Regions from separate parts of the Pseudomonas sp. MH9.2 genome, predicted to be linked through region 1. Evidence: predicted binding sites of a transcription regulator. Region 1 holds the regulator's gene; the other holds the start of a gene.
What was found. The regulator FliA, encoded in region 1, starts transcription of late flagellar genes. The targets are predictions, from matches to a motif close to CTAAAGTTTNNNNNNNNNNNGCCGNTAA.
Positions count from the first base shown of each region.

Region 2: a site for FliA is predicted at 4,285-4,312, ahead of RHM55_RS13045 (methyl-accepting chemotaxis protein). Genes of this name have one in related genera too.

Region 1 is NZ_CP133784.1:1,180,255-1,192,270, reverse strand. It holds gene flhB (flagellar biosynthesis protein FlhB) at 1-712, shown strand, start outside; gene flhA (flagellar biosynthesis protein FlhA) at 825-2,954, shown strand; gene flhF (flagellar biosynthesis protein FlhF) at 2,966-4,288, shown strand; gene fleN (flagellar synthesis regulator FleN) at 4,400-5,233, shown strand; gene fliA (RNA polymerase sigma factor FliA) at 5,230-5,970, shown strand; gene RHM55_RS05430 (chemotaxis response regulator CheY) at 6,234-6,608, shown strand; gene RHM55_RS05425 (protein phosphatase CheZ) at 6,628-7,416, shown strand; gene RHM55_RS05420 (chemotaxis protein CheA) at 7,450-9,666, shown strand; gene RHM55_RS05415 (chemotaxis response regulator protein-glutamate methylesterase) at 9,718-10,860, shown strand; gene RHM55_RS05410 (flagellar motor protein) at 10,860-11,600, shown strand; gene motD (flagellar motor protein MotD) at 11,611-12,016, shown strand, end outside.
Region 2 is NZ_CP133784.1:2,766,256-2,772,909, forward strand. It holds gene glyA (serine hydroxymethyltransferase) at 4-1,257, opposite strand; gene RHM55_RS13025 (TraX family protein) at 1,518-2,261, opposite strand; gene RHM55_RS13030 (low specificity L-threonine aldolase) at 2,367-3,410, shown strand; gene RHM55_RS13035 (cell division protein ZapA) at 3,523-3,825, opposite strand; gene RHM55_RS13040 (hypothetical protein) at 3,822-4,055, opposite strand; gene RHM55_RS13045 (methyl-accepting chemotaxis protein) at 4,374-5,999, shown strand; gene gbcB (glycine-betaine demethylase subunit GbcB) at 6,071-6,654, opposite strand, start outside.

The DNA of each region.
Region 1 (12,016 bases):
GGCATTGGTCGAGCTGGTCAAAGCGTTTGCCAAGTTTTTCATCATCCTGATGGTGGCGTTGGTGGTGCTGTCCAAGGACCGGGGGGATCTGGTCTCCATCGCCCATGAGCCATTGGAGTTGGCGATCGTCCACAGTGTGCAGGTGGTGGGCTGGAGTGCGTTATGGATGGCGTGTGGGTTGATCATTATCGCTGCGGTGGATGTACCGTTTCAGCTCTGGGAAAGCCATAAAAAGCTGTTGATGACGAAGCAGGAGGTGCGTGACGAGCACCGAGACAGTGATGGGCGGCCAGAGGTCAAACAGCGGATTCGTCAGTTGCAGCGTGAAATGTCACAGCGACGAATGATGGCGAAGATCCCTGATGCCGACGTGATCATCACCAACCCGACGCACTTTGCCGTGGCGCTCAAATATGATCCAGAGCAAGGTGGGGCGCCGATGTTGCTGGCCAAGGGCAGTGATTTTCTGGCGTTGAAGATTCGGGAAATCGGCGCCGAGCACAACATACTCCTCCTTGAATCACCGGCTTTGGCGCGTTCGATTTATTACTCCACCGATCTGGATCAGGAAATTCCTGCTGGCCTGTACCTCGCAGTAGCGCAGGTATTGGCATACGTCTATCAAATCCGCCAGCATCGCGCAGGCAAGGGCAAGCGCCCGGACCCATTGGGCGATATGCCTATCCCAGGCGATTTGCGACGTGATTCATGAGCCTGCGTACAAGTTTGCGCAACAAACCCATAGTTGGAAAGCTTCTTGCACTGACCTTGCTACGTCGCTTGATGGCGTCAAAAGTTTGATTTAGCAGGCAGGAAAAGAATTGGTGGATCGCTCTCAATTAATCAACGCTGCACGCAGCAACCTGCTGGGCCTGGGTCGTGGGCAGCTGGGTGTACCGTTGCTGCTGTTGGTCATGTTGGCAATGATGATGTTGCCGATGCCGCCATTCCTGCTCGATGTGTTTTTCACGTTCAACATCGCGCTGTCGATCGTCGTCCTGCTGGTTTGCGTGTACGCCCTGCGGCCACTGGACTTCTCTGTATTCCCCACCATTTTGCTGGTTGCCACGTTGTTGCGGCTGGCGCTGAACGTGGCGTCGACCCGGGTGGTCATGCTTCACGGTCAAGACGGTCACGCTGCCGCCGGTAAGGTGATCCAGGCCTTTGGTGAGGTGGTGATCGGCGGTAATTACGTGGTGGGTATCGTAGTTTTCGCGATTTTGATGATCATCAACTTTGTTGTTGTGACCAAGGGTGCCGGGCGGATTTCCGAAGTAAGTGCCCGCTTTACCCTCGACGCGATGCCCGGCAAGCAGATGGCTATCGACGCAGACCTCAACGCAGGCCTGATCGATCAGCCCCAGGCAAAACATCGTCGACTGGAAGTCGCCCAGGAAGCCGAGTTCTACGGTTCGATGGACGGCGCCAGTAAATTCGTGCGCGGCGATGCGATTGCCGGGCTGCTGATTTTGTTCATCAACCTGATTGGCGGCGTGGCTGTCGGTATTTTCCAGCACAACATGTCCTTTGCCGATGCCGGCAAGGTTTACGCGCTGTTGACCATTGGTGACGGTTTGGTGGCGCAATTGCCATCACTGCTGCTGTCCACCGCCGCGGCAATCATGGTGACCCGTGCGTCCGGCTCGGAAGAGATGGGCAAACAGATCAATCGGCAGATGTTCGCCTCGCCCAAGGCGCTGGCGGTGGCCGCGGGCTTGATGATAGTCATGGGGTTAGTGCCGGGCATGCCCCACTTGTCCTTTATCAGTCTGGGGCTGGTGGCCGCTGGAGTTGCTTATCTGCTTTGGAAAAAGCAGAGCATGGTCAAGGTCAATGCGTTGCAAGAGGTCCAGCGCCAGCAGGATCTCTTGCCTTCGCCAACGCGAGCTCAGGACTCGAAAGAACTGGGTTGGGATGATGTCACAGCCATCGACATGATCGGCCTGGAAGTAGGCTACCGCTTGATTCCGTTGGTGGATCGCAATCAAGGCGGTCAGCTCCTGGCACGGATCAAGGGCGTGCGTAAAAAGCTTTCCCAAGAGTTGGGCTTTTTGATGCCGACCGTGCATATCCGCGACAACCTTGATCTGGCGCCCAGCGCCTATCGTCTGACACTGATGGGCGTCACCCTGGCTGAGGCCGAGATTTACCCTGATCGCGAACTGGCGATCAATCCGGGTCAGGTCTTTGGTACGCTCAACGGGATCACCGCCAAGGACCCAGCGTTCGGTCTGGAGGCAGTGTGGATCGAAGTCAGCCTGCGCAGTCAGGCGCAATCGCTCGGTTACACCGTGGTGGATGCCAGCACAGTGGTGGCGACTCACCTCAATCAGATTCTGTACAAGCATTCTCATGAGCTGATTGGCCATGAAGAAGTGCAGCAATTGATGCAGTTATTGGCCAAAAGCTCGCCCAAACTGGCCGAAGAGCTGGTACCAGGTGTTCTTTCGCTCTCGGCATTGCTCAAGGTGTTGCAGGCGTTGCTGGCTGAACACGTCCCTGTCAGGGATATCCGCAGCATTGCCGAAGCCATCGCTAACGCTGCACCTCGGAGTCAAGATACTGCCGCGCTGGTCGCAGCGGTGCGCGTCGGACTGTGTCGCGCTATCGTCCAAAGCATTGTAGGGGCTGAGCCGGAGCTGCCTGTCATTACCCTTGAGCCAAGATTGGAACAAATATTGCTAAATAGTCTTCAGAAGGCTGGTCAGGGTCAGGAAGAGGGCGTTCTTCTCGAGCCGAGCATGGCTGAAAAGCTCCAGCGTTCGTTGATTGATGCTGCTCAGCGCCAGGAAATGCAGGGGCAGCCAGTGATTTTGTTAGTCGCAGGCCCGGTTCGCGCCATGCTGTCACGATTTGGACGGTTGGCTGTACCGAACATGCATGTTCTGGCGTATCAGGAAATTCCTGACAATAAGCAAGTCACAATCGTCGCGACTGTCGGGCCCAACGGCTGAGGTAGTGAGTCATGCAAGTTAAGCGTTTTTTCGCCGCCGACATGCGTCAAGCCATGAAATTGGTCCGTGATGAATTGGGCGCTGATGCCGCCATCATTGGCAACCGGCGGATTGCCGGTGGTGTAGAGCTGACTGCTGCCCTGGATTACAAACTTTCCGCGCTGGCACCGCGTGTGCCGAACATTGAACTCGAAGACGAACTGCGCAAAACCCAATCTCGCATCGTCTCTGCTCAGGCTGAACTCGGCACCCGTGGCGATAGCGATTCATCGATCAATCGCCAGCTTTATTCCGGCCTGCCGTTGACCGCTGGCGACTCGCACATTGAGCCGACCTTCAGCGAGCCGCCGCGTCCAGCCGCTCCGGCCACTGCCGTTGAGCCCGTCGCTGGGCAGCATGCTTATGAGTCCATGCGTTTTGAGTTGAACGGTCTGCGCGAACTGCTCGAAGTGCAACTCGGTTCGTTGGCCTGGAATCAACTGCAAGGCAGCCGTCCGCAGCAAGCCAACCTGTGGCGTCGCCTGCAACGCATTGGTCTGTCGGGTCCGTTGTCGCGGGACCTGTTGGCGATGATCACCGATATTGAAGAACCCCGTCAGGCGTGGCGCATGTTACTGGCCCACTTGGCGCGGATGATCGTGACGCCCGACGTCGAACCTCTGGAGGAGGGCGGCGTGATCGCCATGGTCGGTCCGGCAGGGATGGGCAAGACCACGACGCTGGCGAAACTGGCAGCACGGTATGTCTTGAAATATGGTCCACAAAATATTGCACTGGTGAGCATGGATAGCTATCGGATTGGCGCCCAGGAACAGCTGAAAACCCTGGGCCGTATTCTCAATGTGCCGGTCACTCATATCGACCCGGGCCAGTCGCTTGGTCAGGCGTTGGAGCCATTGGTACGCAAGCGCGTGGTCTTGATCGACACCGCCGGCCTGCAGGCAAGCGATCCAGCACTGCGCCTGCAACTGGAAAGCCTCGCAGGTCGTGGTATCAAGGCGCGTAATTATCTGGTGCTGGCAACAACCAGCCAGAAACAGGTTCTGACCGCGGCATACCACAGCTACAAACGTTGCGGTCTAGCCGGCTGCATTCTCACCAAACTGGATGAAACCGCCAGCTTGGGTGAAGTGTTAAGCCTGGCAATCAGTCATGAATTACCGGTGGCCTATCTGACGGATGGGCCACGGATACCGGATGATTTGCACTTGCCGCGCCGGCACCAATTGGTGAGTCGAGCGGTCAGTGTGCAAATGCAGGAAGAGCCGAGCGAGGAAGCTATGGCGGATATGTTCGCGGATCTTTATCACAGCCCGAACAAAAGGGTTGGGTAAAGCAAGACACTGGAATGTACCTACATCATGGTCTGCCTTGCTTTGTTCTCTCAACGAACTTGCAGTCAGTAATGTGGCCTCGGTCTAAGCAACACAAGGTAAAGAAATAACATGGGCAGCATGCATCCCGTACAGGTTATCGCGGTGACCGGTGGCAAAGGTGGCGTCGGCAAGACCAACGTGTCAGTGAACTTATCACTGGCTCTGGCTGAGCTCGGTCGGCGCGTCATGCTGCTGGATGCCGACCTGGGTCTGGCTAATGTCGATGTGTTACTCGGCTTGACCCCCAAACGCACCCTCGCCGACGTTATCGAAGGACGCTGCGAGCTTCGCGATGTGCTGCTTCAGGGGCCGGGCGGGATTCGTATCGTGCCGGCTGCGTCCGGCACCCAAAGCATGGTTCACCTGACGGCAGCACAACATGCCGGTCTGATCCAGGCCTTCAGCGACATCGGCGATAACCTCGATGTACTGGTGATCGACACGGCTGCGGGCATCGGTGAATCGGTCGTCAGCTTCGTGCGCGCGGCCCAGGAAGTATTGCTGGTGGTGTGTGATGAGCCGACCTCGATCACCGATGCTTACGCGCTGATCAAACTGCTCAACCGCGATTACGGGATGAACCGCTTCCGGGTGCTTGCCAACATGGCACAAAGCCCTCAGGAAGGCCGCAATCTGTTCGCCAAGTTGACCAAGGTCACTGACCGCTTCCTGGATGTCGCCCTACAATACGTCGGCGCCGTGCCTTATGACGAATGCGTACGTAAAGCCGTGCAGAAGCAGCGCGCCGTATATGAAGCGTTCCCGCGTTCCAAGTGCTCCCTAGCGTTCAAAGCTATCGCACAGAAAGTTGACACTTGGCCGTTGCCGGCCAACCCGCGCGGGCATCTGGAATTTTTCGTTGAGCGGCTCGTACATCCAGCGAGTGCAGGACCGGTGCTATGACAGCCAGCGGCTATCGCATGTACAGCAAGGTGTCAAAAGACTCCCAGTACGAGCTGATCGAGCGTTATGCGCCGCTGGTTAAACGCATTGCTTATCACCTGCTGGCGCGGTTGCCAGCCAGTGTGCAGGTCGAAGACCTGATCCAGGCTGGCATGATTGGTTTGTTGGAAGTCTCGACTAAATACGACGCCACCAAGGGTGCGAGTTTCGAGACCTATGCCGGGATTCGTATTCGTGGCGCCATGCTCGATGAGGTGCGCAAGGGTGATTGGGCCCCGCGTTCTGTGCATCGCAATACACGCATGGTCAGTGACGCAATTCGGGCAATTGAAGCTAAAACCGGTCGTGACGCTAAAGATCACGAGGTTGCGGCCGAACTCCAATTGAGTCTCGATGATTATTACGGGATTTTGAATGACACCTTGGGCAGTCGGCTATTCAGTTTCGACGATCTGTTGCAGGACGGCGAACATGAAGGGCTGCACGAGGATGGCGCAAGCGCTCACCTTGAGCCGTCGCGCGATCTGGAAGATGAACGCTTCCAGGCTGCGTTAGCAGATGCGATAGCCAATTTGCCAGAGCGCGAGCGACTGGTATTGGCGCTGTACTACGACGAGGAGCTGAACCTTAAGGAAATTGGTGAGGTATTGGGGGTCAGCGAGTCGCGGGTCAGCCAGTTACACAGCCAGTGCGCAGCTCGTTTGCGAGGGCGTTTGGGGGAATGGCGAGCGCGTTGACAGGCAGTGCGTGGCCCTTGGTGGTTTCGCGCTATCTGCAGGCTGGCTGTGCAAAGCGTTGCGTGCGAAGAAAATAGGACTAGGCAGGAGCCGGTCAGTCAGGGTCCTGTAAGACCTGCTGTGCCCGTTTCCCGACCTGTTGATTTACCAAGCTCGTCGTCGTTTTCGTGCAGCCGTTGTGTGCTGCGCCGGTTTTTGATTGAACAGCGTATTCAGGTGCTGAATGCGTTAAAGACTGCTTGGAGGTCGAATTGAACAAGAACATGAAAATCCTCATCGTTGATGACTTCTCAACGATGCGGCGGATCATAAAAAACCTGTTGCGTGACTTGGGGTTTACCAATACGGCTGAGGCGGATGACGGGGTTACCGCGCTGCCGATGCTGCAAAGCGGGAGCTTCGATTTTTTGGTGACTGACTGGAACATGCCTGGCATGTCCGGCATCGATCTGTTACGCCATGTGCGTGCAGATGAACGCCTCAAGCATCTACCGGTGTTGATGGTAACGGCTGAAGCCAAGCGTGATCAGATCATCGAAGCTGCTCAGGCCGGTGTGAACGGTTACGTGGTCAAGCCCTTCACGGCTCAAGTGCTGAAAGAAAAGATCGAAAAGATCTTCGAGCGCGTCAATAGCTGATGTTTGCCGCGAGGGCTCTATGGAGCACACAGATTCGTCATCGGGCGACTTTGAGTCGACCCTGAAAAAACACGCACACGAGTTGGTCGATAGCCTTGAAAAGGGCCGGTTCGGCGACGCTGCGCAACTGATCAATGAGCTTAATAAGGCCCGCGACAGCGGCCTGTATCAGGAAGTCGGCAAACTTACTCGCGAACTGCACAGTGCCATCGTCAATTTTCAGATTGACCCGAACACGCCGCAAGCCGAGGAAGTCTCGCAGATCAATGATGCTACCGAGCGGCTGTCCTATGTGGTCAGGCTGACCGAGGCAGCGGCCAACCGCACGATGGATCTGGTGGAGCTCAGTACACCGCTGGTGGGTGGGCTTGGCACTGAGGCTGCTGCTTTGAGTGTCGATTGGGGACGCTTCATGCGTCGCGAAATCGGCGCCGAAGAATTTCGTGAGCTGGCTCGGCGTGTCGATGGTTTTTTGACGCGCAGCGAAAAGGAAACCCGGGAAGTGTCGGGCCACCTCAACGATATTTTGCTGGCTCAGGATTATCAGGACCTTACCGGTCAGGTCATCAAGCGCGTGACCCAGTTGGTCACGGAAGTCGAAAGCAACCTGCTCAAACTGGTACTGATGGCCAGTCAGGTCGATCGTTTTGCCGGGATCGAACATGACCATCAATCGATACGCGTAGAAAAAGAACAAGAAAAACATCTGTCTCAGGGTGAAGGTCCGCAGATTCATGCCGATAAGCGTGATGACGTTGTGTCCGGACAGGATGATGTTGACGATCTGCTATCCAGCCTGGGCTTCTAGGTCGGTTGATGGTTAATTTTAGGGAGCACCCCAATGAGCTTCGGCGCCGATGAAGAAATCCTTCAGGATTTTCTGGTAGAGGCCGGCGAGATTCTCGAGCTATTGTCCGAGCAGCTGGTCGAGCTGGAAAGCCGACCTGATGATGCGGACTTGCTTAATGCAATTTTTCGCGGTTTTCACACTGTAAAAGGGGGCGCCGGCTTCCTCCAGCTCCATGAGCTGGTGGAGTGCTGCCACATCGCCGAGAACGTCTTCGACATCCTGCGCAAGGGTGAGCGTCGCGTCGACTCGGAGTTGATGGACGTGGTCCTTGAAGCATTGGATGCGGTCAACGGTATGTTCACTGAAGTGCGTGAGCGCACTACCGTGACCCCGGCCACGCCCGAATTGCTGGCTGCATTAGCACGTTTGGCAGCGCCAGCGTCTGCCGATGAGATCGCTGCGGCAGCGCCCGCCAGCGTCGAAGAGCCACCTGCTGAGGCCGCAGGCGACATCACCGATAACGAATTCGAGCAGTTGCTCGATTCGCTCAACGCCGTCAAGGCGCAAGCGGCCGCTTCAGCTGCGGCCCCCGCAGCAGTAGTTGCGATGCCTGCTATTGACCCCAATGCCAGCGACGAGATCAGTGATGCTGAATTTGAATCGCTGCTCGATCAGTTGCACGGGAAAGGCCAGTTCGCCGCCGATGCCGTGCCTGTTCAGGCTGCGCCTGTGGCGACCGCGTCAGCGAGCAATGAGATCACCGACGACGAGTTCGAAGCACTGCTCGATCAGTTGCACGGAAAAGGCTCGTTCGTAGCCGATGCTCTGGAGTCTGGGGTACTGGCTCCAGTGGCCGTCGCCAAGGCGCCTGTCAGTGCTGCGGGCGGCGATCAAATCTCCGATCACGAATTCGAAGCGTTGCTTGATGAGCTGCATGGCAAAGGCAAGTTTGAGCCTGAAGCCGTTGTGGCAGCTGTTGCCCCTGCACCTGTCGTAGCTAAAGCCGCAGTGGTGAAGGCGCCTGCGCCGGCCAAGGCTGTTGCTGCAGCCCAGGCTCCGGCCAAAGCGCCCGTACCGGAGAAGCACGCGGCGTCTGAAGCTGAAACCACGGTGCGGGTCGACACCGCACGCCTCGACGAAATCATGAACATGGTCGGCGAGTTGGTGTTGGTGCGGAACCGCCTGGTTCGTCTGGGTCTCAACAGTGGCGACGAAGCCATGTCCAAGGCGGTGTCGAACCTTGACGTGGTCACGGCTGATCTGCAGACCGCGGTGATGAAAACCCGCATGCAGCCGATCAAGAAAGTCTTTGGCCGCTTCCCACGACTGGTTCGCGACCTTGCACGCCAGCTGAAGAAAGAGATCAATCTGGAGCTGGTCGGCGAAGAAACCGACCTGGACAAGAACCTGGTCGAGGCCTTGGCCGACCCGCTGGTCCACTTGGTGCGCAACGCTGTCGACCACGGCATCGAAACCCCGGAAGAACGCGAAGCATCCGGGAAAGCCCGATGCGGTCGGGTAATTCTGGCGGCTGAGCAGGAGGGTGACCATATCCTGTTGTCGATTTCCGATGACGGCAAGGGCATGGACGCCAACGTGTTACGTGCCATCGCCGTGAAACGCGGGGTGATGGACAAGGACGCTGCGGATCGCTTGAGCGAAACCGATTGCTACAACCTGATCTTCGCGCCGGGCTTCTCGACCAAAACCGAGATTTCCGACGTATCTGGGCGCGGCGTGGGCATGGACGTGGTGAAAACCAAAATTGCCCAACTCAATGGCTCGATCAATATTTACTCGACCAAGGGCCAGGGTTCGAAGATCGTCATCAAGGTGCCGTTGACCCTGGCGATCATGCCGACCCTGATGGTGATGCTTGGCAATCAGGCTTTTGCCTTCCCGCTGGTCAACGTAAACGAGATTTTCCACCTCGACCTGTCGCGGACCAACGTTGTCGACGGCCAGGAAGTGGTCATCGTGCGCGACAAGGCTTTGCCTCTGTTCTATCTCAAGCGTTGGCTGGTGGCCAAGGCCGCTCACGAGGAGCAGCACGAAGGTCATGTGGTGATCCTGTCGGTCGGCACCCAGCGTATCGGTTTTGTCGTCGATCAGTTGGTGGGTCAGGAGGAAGTCGTCATCAAGCCGCTGGGCAAAATGCTGCAGGGAACACCGGGTATGTCAGGCGCCACCATTACCGGTGACGGTCGAATTGCCTTGATTCTCGATGTACCAAGCATGCTCAAGCGTTACGCTGCACGGCGTATTTGATTCTGGGGCTGCGGGCCGCTTTTGGTGCCCGCAGCACCTAACGGAGTGTTTATGGCAGTCAAGGTCCTGGTGGTGGATGATTCAGGTTTCTTCCGCCGCCGCGTCTCGGAAATTCTTTCTGCGGACCCGAATATCCAGATAGTCGGCACGGCGACTAACGGCAAAGAAGCCATCGAGCAAGCGCTGGCGCTGAAACCCGATGTGATTACCATGGATTACGAGATGCCAATGATGGATGGCATCACAGCAGTGCGTCACATCATGCAGCGCATTCCGACACCGGTCTTGATGTTCTCCTCGCTGACCCATGAAGGCGCCCGGGTTACGCTGGATGCGCTGGATGCGGGTGCGGTCGATTTCTTGCCCAAAAACTTCGAAGACATCTCGCGCAACCCCGAAAAGGTCAAACAGCTGCTGTGCGAAAAAATTCACACTATTTCGCGCAGCAACCGTCGTTTCACTGGCTACAGCACTCCGACTCCGGCGCCGCAGGTGGCTGTGTCATCGGGCGCAACTTCCAGTAGCGCTTTGAGTGTCGGGTCGACGACTCCCCGCGCTGTACCCGTACGCTCGCCGACAAACGCTTCCTCGGCGCACGTGCCAGCGCATGCGTCGCCTGCTCCAAAGCGCAAAGCCTACAAGCTGGTGGCAATCGGTACATCAACGGGTGGCCCGGTGGCATTGCAGCGCGTGTTAACGCAACTGCCCGCCAGCTTCCCTGCACCTATCGTCCTGATTCAGCACATGCCGGCAGCGTTTACCAAGGCGTTCGCCGAGCGTCTGGACAAGCTGTGTCAGATCAGTGTCAAAGAAGCCGAAGACGGTGATATTTTGCGTCCGGGTCTGGCATTGCTGGCCCCTGGCGGCAAGCAAATGATGATCGATGGTCGCGGCGCGGTGAAGATCCTGCCCGGTGACGAGCGCTTGAATTACAAACCCTGTGTGGATATTACCTTCGGTTCTGCGGCCAAATCCTACGGTGACAAGGTGTTGGCGGTGGTACTCACCGGTATGGGGGCCGATGGTCGCGAGGGTGCTCGCCTGCTCAAGCAGGGTGGTAGCCATATCTGGGCGCAGGATGAGGCAAGCTGTGTGATTTACGGCATGCCTATGGCGATCGTCAAAGCCGACCTGGCGGATGCGGTGTACAGCCTGGACGAGATTGGCAAGCATTTGGTCGAGGCCTGTCTCTGATGGATGTGCTGAGCCTGATTGGGATCATCCTGGCGTTTGTCGCCATTATTGGCGGCAATTTCCTGGAGGGCGGACACCTGAGCGCCTTGCTCAATGGTCCGGCAGCCTTGATCGTACTGGGTGGAACTCTGGCGGCTTCGCTGCTGCAGTCTCCCATGAGTTCTTTTATGCGAGCCCTGCAGATTGTTGGCTGGATTCTGTTCCCGCCACGCATCGATCTGTCGGGTGGGATTGACCGTGTCGTCAACTGGAGCCTGATTGCACGCAAGGAAGGGCTGCTCGGGCTTGAAGCCATCGCCGACGGGGAACCCGATACCTATTCGCGCAAAGGCTTGCAGTTGTTGGTCGACGGTGCTGAACCCGAAGCGATTCGGAGCATTCTGGAAGTGGACTTCATGACCCAGGAAGCACGCGATACTCAGGCGGCCAAGGTTTTCGAGAGCATGGGTGGCTACGCGCCGACCATCGGCATCATCGGCGCGGTTATGGGCTTGATTCATGTGATGGGCAACCTCGCCGAGCCAAGTCAGTTGGGCAGCGGGATTGCCGTGGCATTCGTCGCGACTATCTACGGGGTGGCTTCAGCCAACCTGATTTTGCTGCCGATCGCGAGCAAGCTCAAAGCGATTGCCCTGCGTCAGTCGCGTTATCGCGAAATGTTGCTCGAAGGCATTTTGTCTATCGCCGAGGGCGAGAACCCGCGCTCAATCGAATTGAAACTGCAAGGTTTCATGGAGTGATGCAATAGTCATGGCCCGCCGTCGCCGTCCCGAAGAGCATGAAAATCACGAACGTTGGCTGGTGTCTTACGCGGACTTCATCACCTTGTTGTTTGCTTTTTTTGTGGTGATGTATTCGATTTCATCGCTCAACGAGGGTAAGTACAAAGTTCTGTCGGAGGCCTTGAATGGTGTATTCAGCGATGCCGAGCGCAGTCTCAAACCGATTCCTATCGGTAACGAGCGCCCCCTGACGGTCAGACCGGCGGAACCATTGATTCGGGACAGCGAGGAGGTCGATGCGGGTTTGTCGCCAAGCTCGATTGACCCGCTGCAGGCGATTTCGAACGATGTGCGCAGTGGCTTTGGCGATTTGATCAAGTCCAATCAGTTGACGGTTCGCGGCAATGAACTGTGGATTGAGATCGAGCTCAACT
Region 2 (6,654 bases), 1.6 Mb from region 1:
GACTCAGCGATAAACCGGGAAATCGGCGCACAGTGCCGCAACCTGGCTGGCGACATTGGCCTCGACATCTGCATCGCCGAGGTTGTCGAGAATGTCACAGACCCAGCCGGCCAGTTCGACACATTGTGGAACTTTGAAACCTCGCGTGGTGACGGCCGGGGTGCCGATACGCAGACCCGAAGTCACGAACGGCGATTGTGGATCGTTCGGTACGGAGTTCTTGTTCACGGTGATGTGCGCACGACCCAAGGCGGCGTCGGCGTCTTTACCGGTGAGGCCCTGACGGATCAGACTGACCAGGAACAGGTGGCAGTCGGTACCGCCGGACACCACGTCGTAACCACGGTCGATGAACACCTTCGCCATCGCCTTTGCGTTATCGATCACTTGTTGCTGATAGACCTTGAACCCTGGCTCCAGCGCTTCCTTGAAACACACGGCCTTGGCCGCGATAACGTGCATCAACGGGCCGCCCTGACCACCAGGGAATACTGCAGAGTTGAGTTTCTTCTCGATCTCTTCGTTGGCTTTGGCCAGGATCAGGCCGCCACGTGGACCGCGCAGGGTTTTATGGGTCGTGGTGGTCACCACGTCGGCGTACGGCAGCGGGTTCGGGTACAGGCCAGCAGCAACCAGACCGGCCACGTGGGCCATATCAACAAACAGATAGGCGCCCACTTTGTCGGCGATGGCGCGGAAGCGTGGGAAATCCAGGGTTTTCGAGTAGGCCGAGAAACCGGCAATGATCATTTTTGGCTTGCATTCAACGGCGATGCGCTCGACTTCGTCGTAATCGATCAAGCCGGTGGCGGTGTCGATGCCATATTGCACAGCGTTGTACAGTTTGCCGGAGAAGCTGACTTTGGCGCCGTGGGTCAGGTGACCGCCGTGGGCCAGGCTCATGCCCAGCACGGTGTCGCCCGCTTGCAGCAGGGCCAGATAGACAGCGGCGTTGGCCTGGCTGCCGGAGTGCGGCTGGACGTTCGCGTAATCGGCGCCGAACAGCTGTTTGGCGCGATCAATGGCCAACTGCTCGACCTTGTCCACATGCTCGCAACCACCGTAGTAGCGCTTGCCCGGATAGCCTTCTGCGTATTTATTGGTCAGGCCGCTGCCCTGGGCTTCCATCACGCGTTTGCTGGTGTAGTTTTCCGAAGCGATCAGCTCGATGTGGTCTTCCTGGCGTTGCTCTTCAGCATTCATCGCCGCCAACAGTACATCGTCATAGCCTTGGATTTTGTCTTGCTTGCTGAACATCGCGGTTCTCCCAGCGGCGGCGCTGCGCCTGACTTATCGATAGGGCGTGTAGAGTGCCCTTTGGATGCGATGTTAGGTCCGACGCAGAGAGGCCAAATGCCTATGGGCGCCACGCAAAGGTGCGTTTACGACATGGCTTGGCGCGCAGAGATAATTGGTAGCTGGGAAAGGCCCTGTTATGGGGCTTGGCGGGAGGTTTATGTTGTCTCAACCGACGCCTTCGCGAAAGAAGCCGGCGCGATCTGACCGATAGAACGCATTCACCCCGCCACCCAAAACCTGACCCCGACCAACAGCAAAAAATGCACGGGGTAGATCGCATACGCCCAGCGCCGCATTGGCCAGACCGCGACAGTCAGCCGGGTCTTCAGCAGTGCCAATCCGACCAGCGGCGCCATCAGGCACACCGCAATGCCCTGTATCGACACACTGTCGCCCCACCGCGCCGCCGCGAACATCTCTGGCCAGGCGTTGCTCGCCAGACACACCAGCCCCGGCAATAGTGCCCCGTACCATGGCCCGCGCAGCACCCACAAAAATGCCAGCGGCAGCGCGACGCCAAAAAAGCCGAACATCAGCTGCGCCTGGAAAACCGCCGCCACCAGCAACACCACGCCCGCCAGACACAACGCCCACGGCGTACGGTCGCGCCAACCCTGCGCCAGCAACAGCCCCAACCCCAGCGTCGGCAACACGTTCAAGGTGTCTGCGTGAAGCATGAACAACCGGTAAGGCAGCTCCGCCAGCCCGGCGAACACCAGCAGCCAGGCCAGATAGCGCCATTGAACGCCCTCAACCTGTCCAGCCCCGCCACGCGCCAGATTGGCGGCGATTGCCAAGCAAAACCACGGAAACGCAAATCGCCCCGGCACATACAGGAAGTCCACCGACCAGCCGACGTAACGCAGGTGATCGAGCACCATGCTCAGCATCGCCAGCCACTTGAGCAGGTCCAGCGCAGCGTCTCGCCCGGTGGTTATCGGATGCTTCAGCAACGACCTCATAAGGCTCCATGCACGTGATGAAAAAAGCGGGAAACAGAACAACGCATGACCCGCGCCAACAATCATGGTTAAAGTGCGACCTTATTCGATCACAGGGAATCGGCCATGACAGATAAAAGCCAGCAGTTTGCCAGCGACAACTATTCCGGGATCTGCCCCGAAGCCTGGGCCGCCATGGAACAGGCAAACCACGGCCATCAGCGCGCCTATGGTGACGATGAGTGGACCGCTCGCGCCTCTGATCATTTTCGCAAACTGTTCGAAACCGACTGCGAAGTCTTTTTCGCCTTCAACGGTACCGCAGCCAACTCTCTGGCGCTGTCGTCGTTGTGCCAGAGTTACCACAGCGTTATCTGCTCGGAAACCGCCCACGTCGAAACCGATGAATGCGGCGCACCGGAGTTTTTCTCCAACGGCTCCAAGCTGCTGACCGCCCGCAGCGAAAACGGCAAGCTGACCCCAGAATCGATTCGTGAAGTCGCACTCAAACGTCAGGACATTCACTACCCAAAACCTCGGGTCGTGACCCTGACTCAGGCGACGGAAGTCGGCAGTGTCTATCAGCCCGAAGAGCTCAAGGCCATCAGCGCCACCTGCAAGGAACTGGGCCTCAATCTGCACATGGACGGCGCGCGTTTCGCCAATGCCTGCGCCTACCTCAATTGCTCCCCGGCAGAACTGACTTGGAAATCCGGGATCGATGTGCTGTGCTTCGGCGGCACTAAAAATGGCATGGCGGTGGGCGAGGCGATTCTGTTCTTCAACCATAAACTGGCTGAAGACTTTGACTACCGCTGCAAACAGGCTGGGCAACTGGCCTCGAAAATGCGCTTTCTCTCAGCGCCGTGGGTCGGGCTGCTGGAGAACGATGCCTGGCTCAAACATGCACGCCACGCCAACCACTGCGCGCAATTGCTCAGCGAACTGGTGAAGGACATCCCTGGCGTAGAGCTGATGTTCCCGGTGCAGGCCAACGGCGTATTCCTGCAACTGTCGGAACCGGCGATCAAGGCGTTGACCCATAAAGGCTGGCGCTTCTATACCTTTATCGGCAACGGCGGCGCGCGCTTCATGTGCTCATGGGACACCGAAGAAGACCGCGTGCGCGAGTTGGCAGCGGATATCCGAACGGTGATGCAGGCGGGATAAAGCCGGTCTTCTGGATGGGATACTGCGCGGTCGCGTAGCAAATACGGCACTTGCAGGAGCGCGCTTGCCCGCGCGCCTGCAAAATAATCGTTTTTGTATTTGCCAGCTCAATTCAACCCTGAGCCAGGGTCTTGGAGATGACTTCAACCGTGGCGCTGACCTGCTCTTGATAACGGTTGAGGTCCATCTTGTGCTGGCGTTTGAGTTCTACCTGCTGCGAACACAGGTTCAACGCCGCCAATACCAGCAATTTATCGCCGATCAGGCTTGGGTATTTCTTTTTGGTGTCAGCCAGGGCGGCCTTGAGCATGACCGCCGCATCCAGCAAGGCCTGCTCTTCCCCCAGGGGGGCCTTGATCGAATAGTCGTTGCCCAGAATAGAGACGACCTTCACTGCATGACTATCGCTACTCATGCGCTGACAGGGTTGACGCTAGTGGCACGCTGAACCAATGCCTGAATACGGGCAGCGGTAGCGCCCTGTTTTTCTTCCTGCTCCAGCAGACTCAATTGCAGGCTGTCGTTGTCATCCTTGACCTGGACCAGCTCGGCACTCAATTGCGCGTTCGCGGCGTGAAGGGTCTGATTCTGCTGCACAAGGTCACTGACCAGTTGTTCCAATTGACTCAGGGATGCTTCCAACATTTTGATTTCTCGAGCAAATTTCAAAGGGCGCACACGATAAAGAAAAGTCACTGCACACGCCAGGCTTATCAAGGCGTTCACGCCTTTGATTCCTCGCCGATGCGCTTCTTTTCAAGAGTTGCCGATGTAAACGCATAGGAATGTTACTGACTGCATTTTCCTTGTGGGGTTCCTGCTGCTCGTCGGACCAAGCCGTCTGCGACAAATACGGACAAGTTCGCCAGCAATGCTCAAGACTTTAGTCTTATGTCCGATAGGTGATGCAAGCCACACTTTTTTGCCTTACCCGCATGGAACGCGCCCTCATCGGAACCCCTTATGTCCCTTCGCAATATGAACATCGCTCCCCGTGCGTTTCTCGGGTTTGCCCTGATTGGCAGCCTGATGCTAATCCTTGGCATCTTCGCCCTGACGCAGATGAGCAAGATCCGTGCGGCTGGCATGGCGATCGAGCAGAACAGCTTGCCCAGCATCAAGGCCCTTGATGAGTTCACCCAACTGACACTGCGTCTGCGCGTCCTGTCTTACCGCTTGCTGATCAATCGCGAGCCCGACGTTCAACAGAAAACCATTGAGTTGTTTCAGCTAAGAAACGAGCAGATTCGCGCCGCACAAAACATCTACGAGAAGCTGATCGTCCGTTCGGAGGAACGTACTGCGTATGACCAATACGTGCAAAAGCTCGCCGAGTACCGCCAGCTTGAAGAGAGAATCAAGACGCTGTCGCGCAACAACCAGGTTGATGAACTGCGTTCAATACTCAACGCGGACCTGCTGAGCAACTCGGAACAAATGAATGCCGCGCTGAGCAAACTGGTCGATATCAATACCCGTCAGTTGAGCGAAAGCAACAAAGAAACGAGCGACCAGTACAGCATGGCATTCGATCTTCTGGTCGGGATCCTGATTGTCTCTACCCTCCTCACCATCCTCTTCGCCTGGCTCCTGACCACCAGCATCACCCTGCCCATCTCCCAGGCCTTGGCCGCCGCCGAAGACATCGCCGAGGGTAATCTGACACGCCCGATCAAAGTCAATGGCAGTGATGAAGCCGGCCGCCTGCTGGCTGCCATGGAAAAAATGCAGGGAAAACTGCGCGATACCCTGCAACGGATTTCCGGCTCGGCCACTCAGCTCGCATCCGCAGCCGAAGAACTGAACGCCGTCACCGACGAAAGCGCGCGCGGACTCTCGCAACAAAACAAGGAAATCGAGCAGGCCGCAACGGCCGTCAATCAAATGACCAGCGCCGTGGAAGAAGTCGCGCGCAATGCCGTGAGCACTTCCGATGCCTCGAAAAGCGCGACCACCTCAGCGGGCGATGGCCGGGAACTGGTGATGGAAACGGTCGGTGCTATCGAGCGGATGAGCGGTGACGTGCAAAGCACCGCCGAGCTGATTGGTAATCTGGCCAACGAGTCGCGGGATATCGGCAAGGTACTTGATGTGATTCGTGGTCTGGCGGATCAGACCAACTTGCTGGCCCTCAACGCGGCCATTGAAGCGGCACGTGCCGGTGAAGCGGGTCGTGGGTTCGCGGTGGTTGCCGACGAAGTTCGCGCCCTGGCGCATCGCACCCAACAGTCGACCAGCGAAATCGAGCGGATGGTAGGCAGCATTCAGGGTGGCACCGAACAGGCTGTCAACTCGATGCGCAACAGCACCGAGCGGGCTGAATCGACGCTGAACATCGCCAAAGGCGCGGGCATGGCGCTGGATACCATCAATCAGGCCATCGTGCAGATCAACGAGCGCAATCTGGTAATCGCCAGCGCCGCCGAGGAGCAGGCACAAGTCGCCCGCGAAGTGGACCGTAATCTGGTGAACATCCGTGACCTGTCGGTGCAATCGGCGACGGGTGCCAATCAGACCAGCGCCGCCAGCAACGAATTGTCTCGCCTGGCGGTCGACCTAAACAGCATGGTTGCGCGGTTTAGTCTGTAAACGCTACACCATCATCGGCAGGCGTCAGCTTGTTGGCGAACGGCCTGATGCGGTGTGCCTGACACACCGCATCAGTAATCGATCCGCACATCACCTTTAGGCACACTGCAGCACGACAGGATATAACCCTCGGCCACGTCTTCATCGGTGATGCCGCCGTTGTGCTCCATCTCTACTTCCCCGCCCAGCTTCAACACCTTGCAGGTCCCGCAGATGCCCATGCCGCAGGCTTTTGGAATCATCAGGCCAAGCTTGGCGGCAGCAGCGTGTACGGTTTCGCCCGGACCGACGCGGATGCTCTTGCCGGTCGAAATGAACTCCACTTGATGCAGGTCCGCCAGATCGATCTCAGGGGCGTCGGCCGCTTGCTCGGCTTGTTCCACCGCATCGGCGCGGGCTTCAGGCGGCGTCGCGCCGAACGACTCTTCATGGTACTGATCCATGTTGAAGCCATTGGCTTCGAGCAGGCGTTTGATGGCGTTCATGTAAGGCGTCGGTCCGCAGCAGAACACCTCGCGCTCAAGAAAATCCGGCACCATCAATTCGAGCATTTTCTGGTTCAGGTAACCGCGATAACCGGCCCATGGTTCGCCGAGGCCATGCTTCTCGCACACCAGGTGCAGGCTGAAGTTGTCGATTCGCGACGCCATGTGCT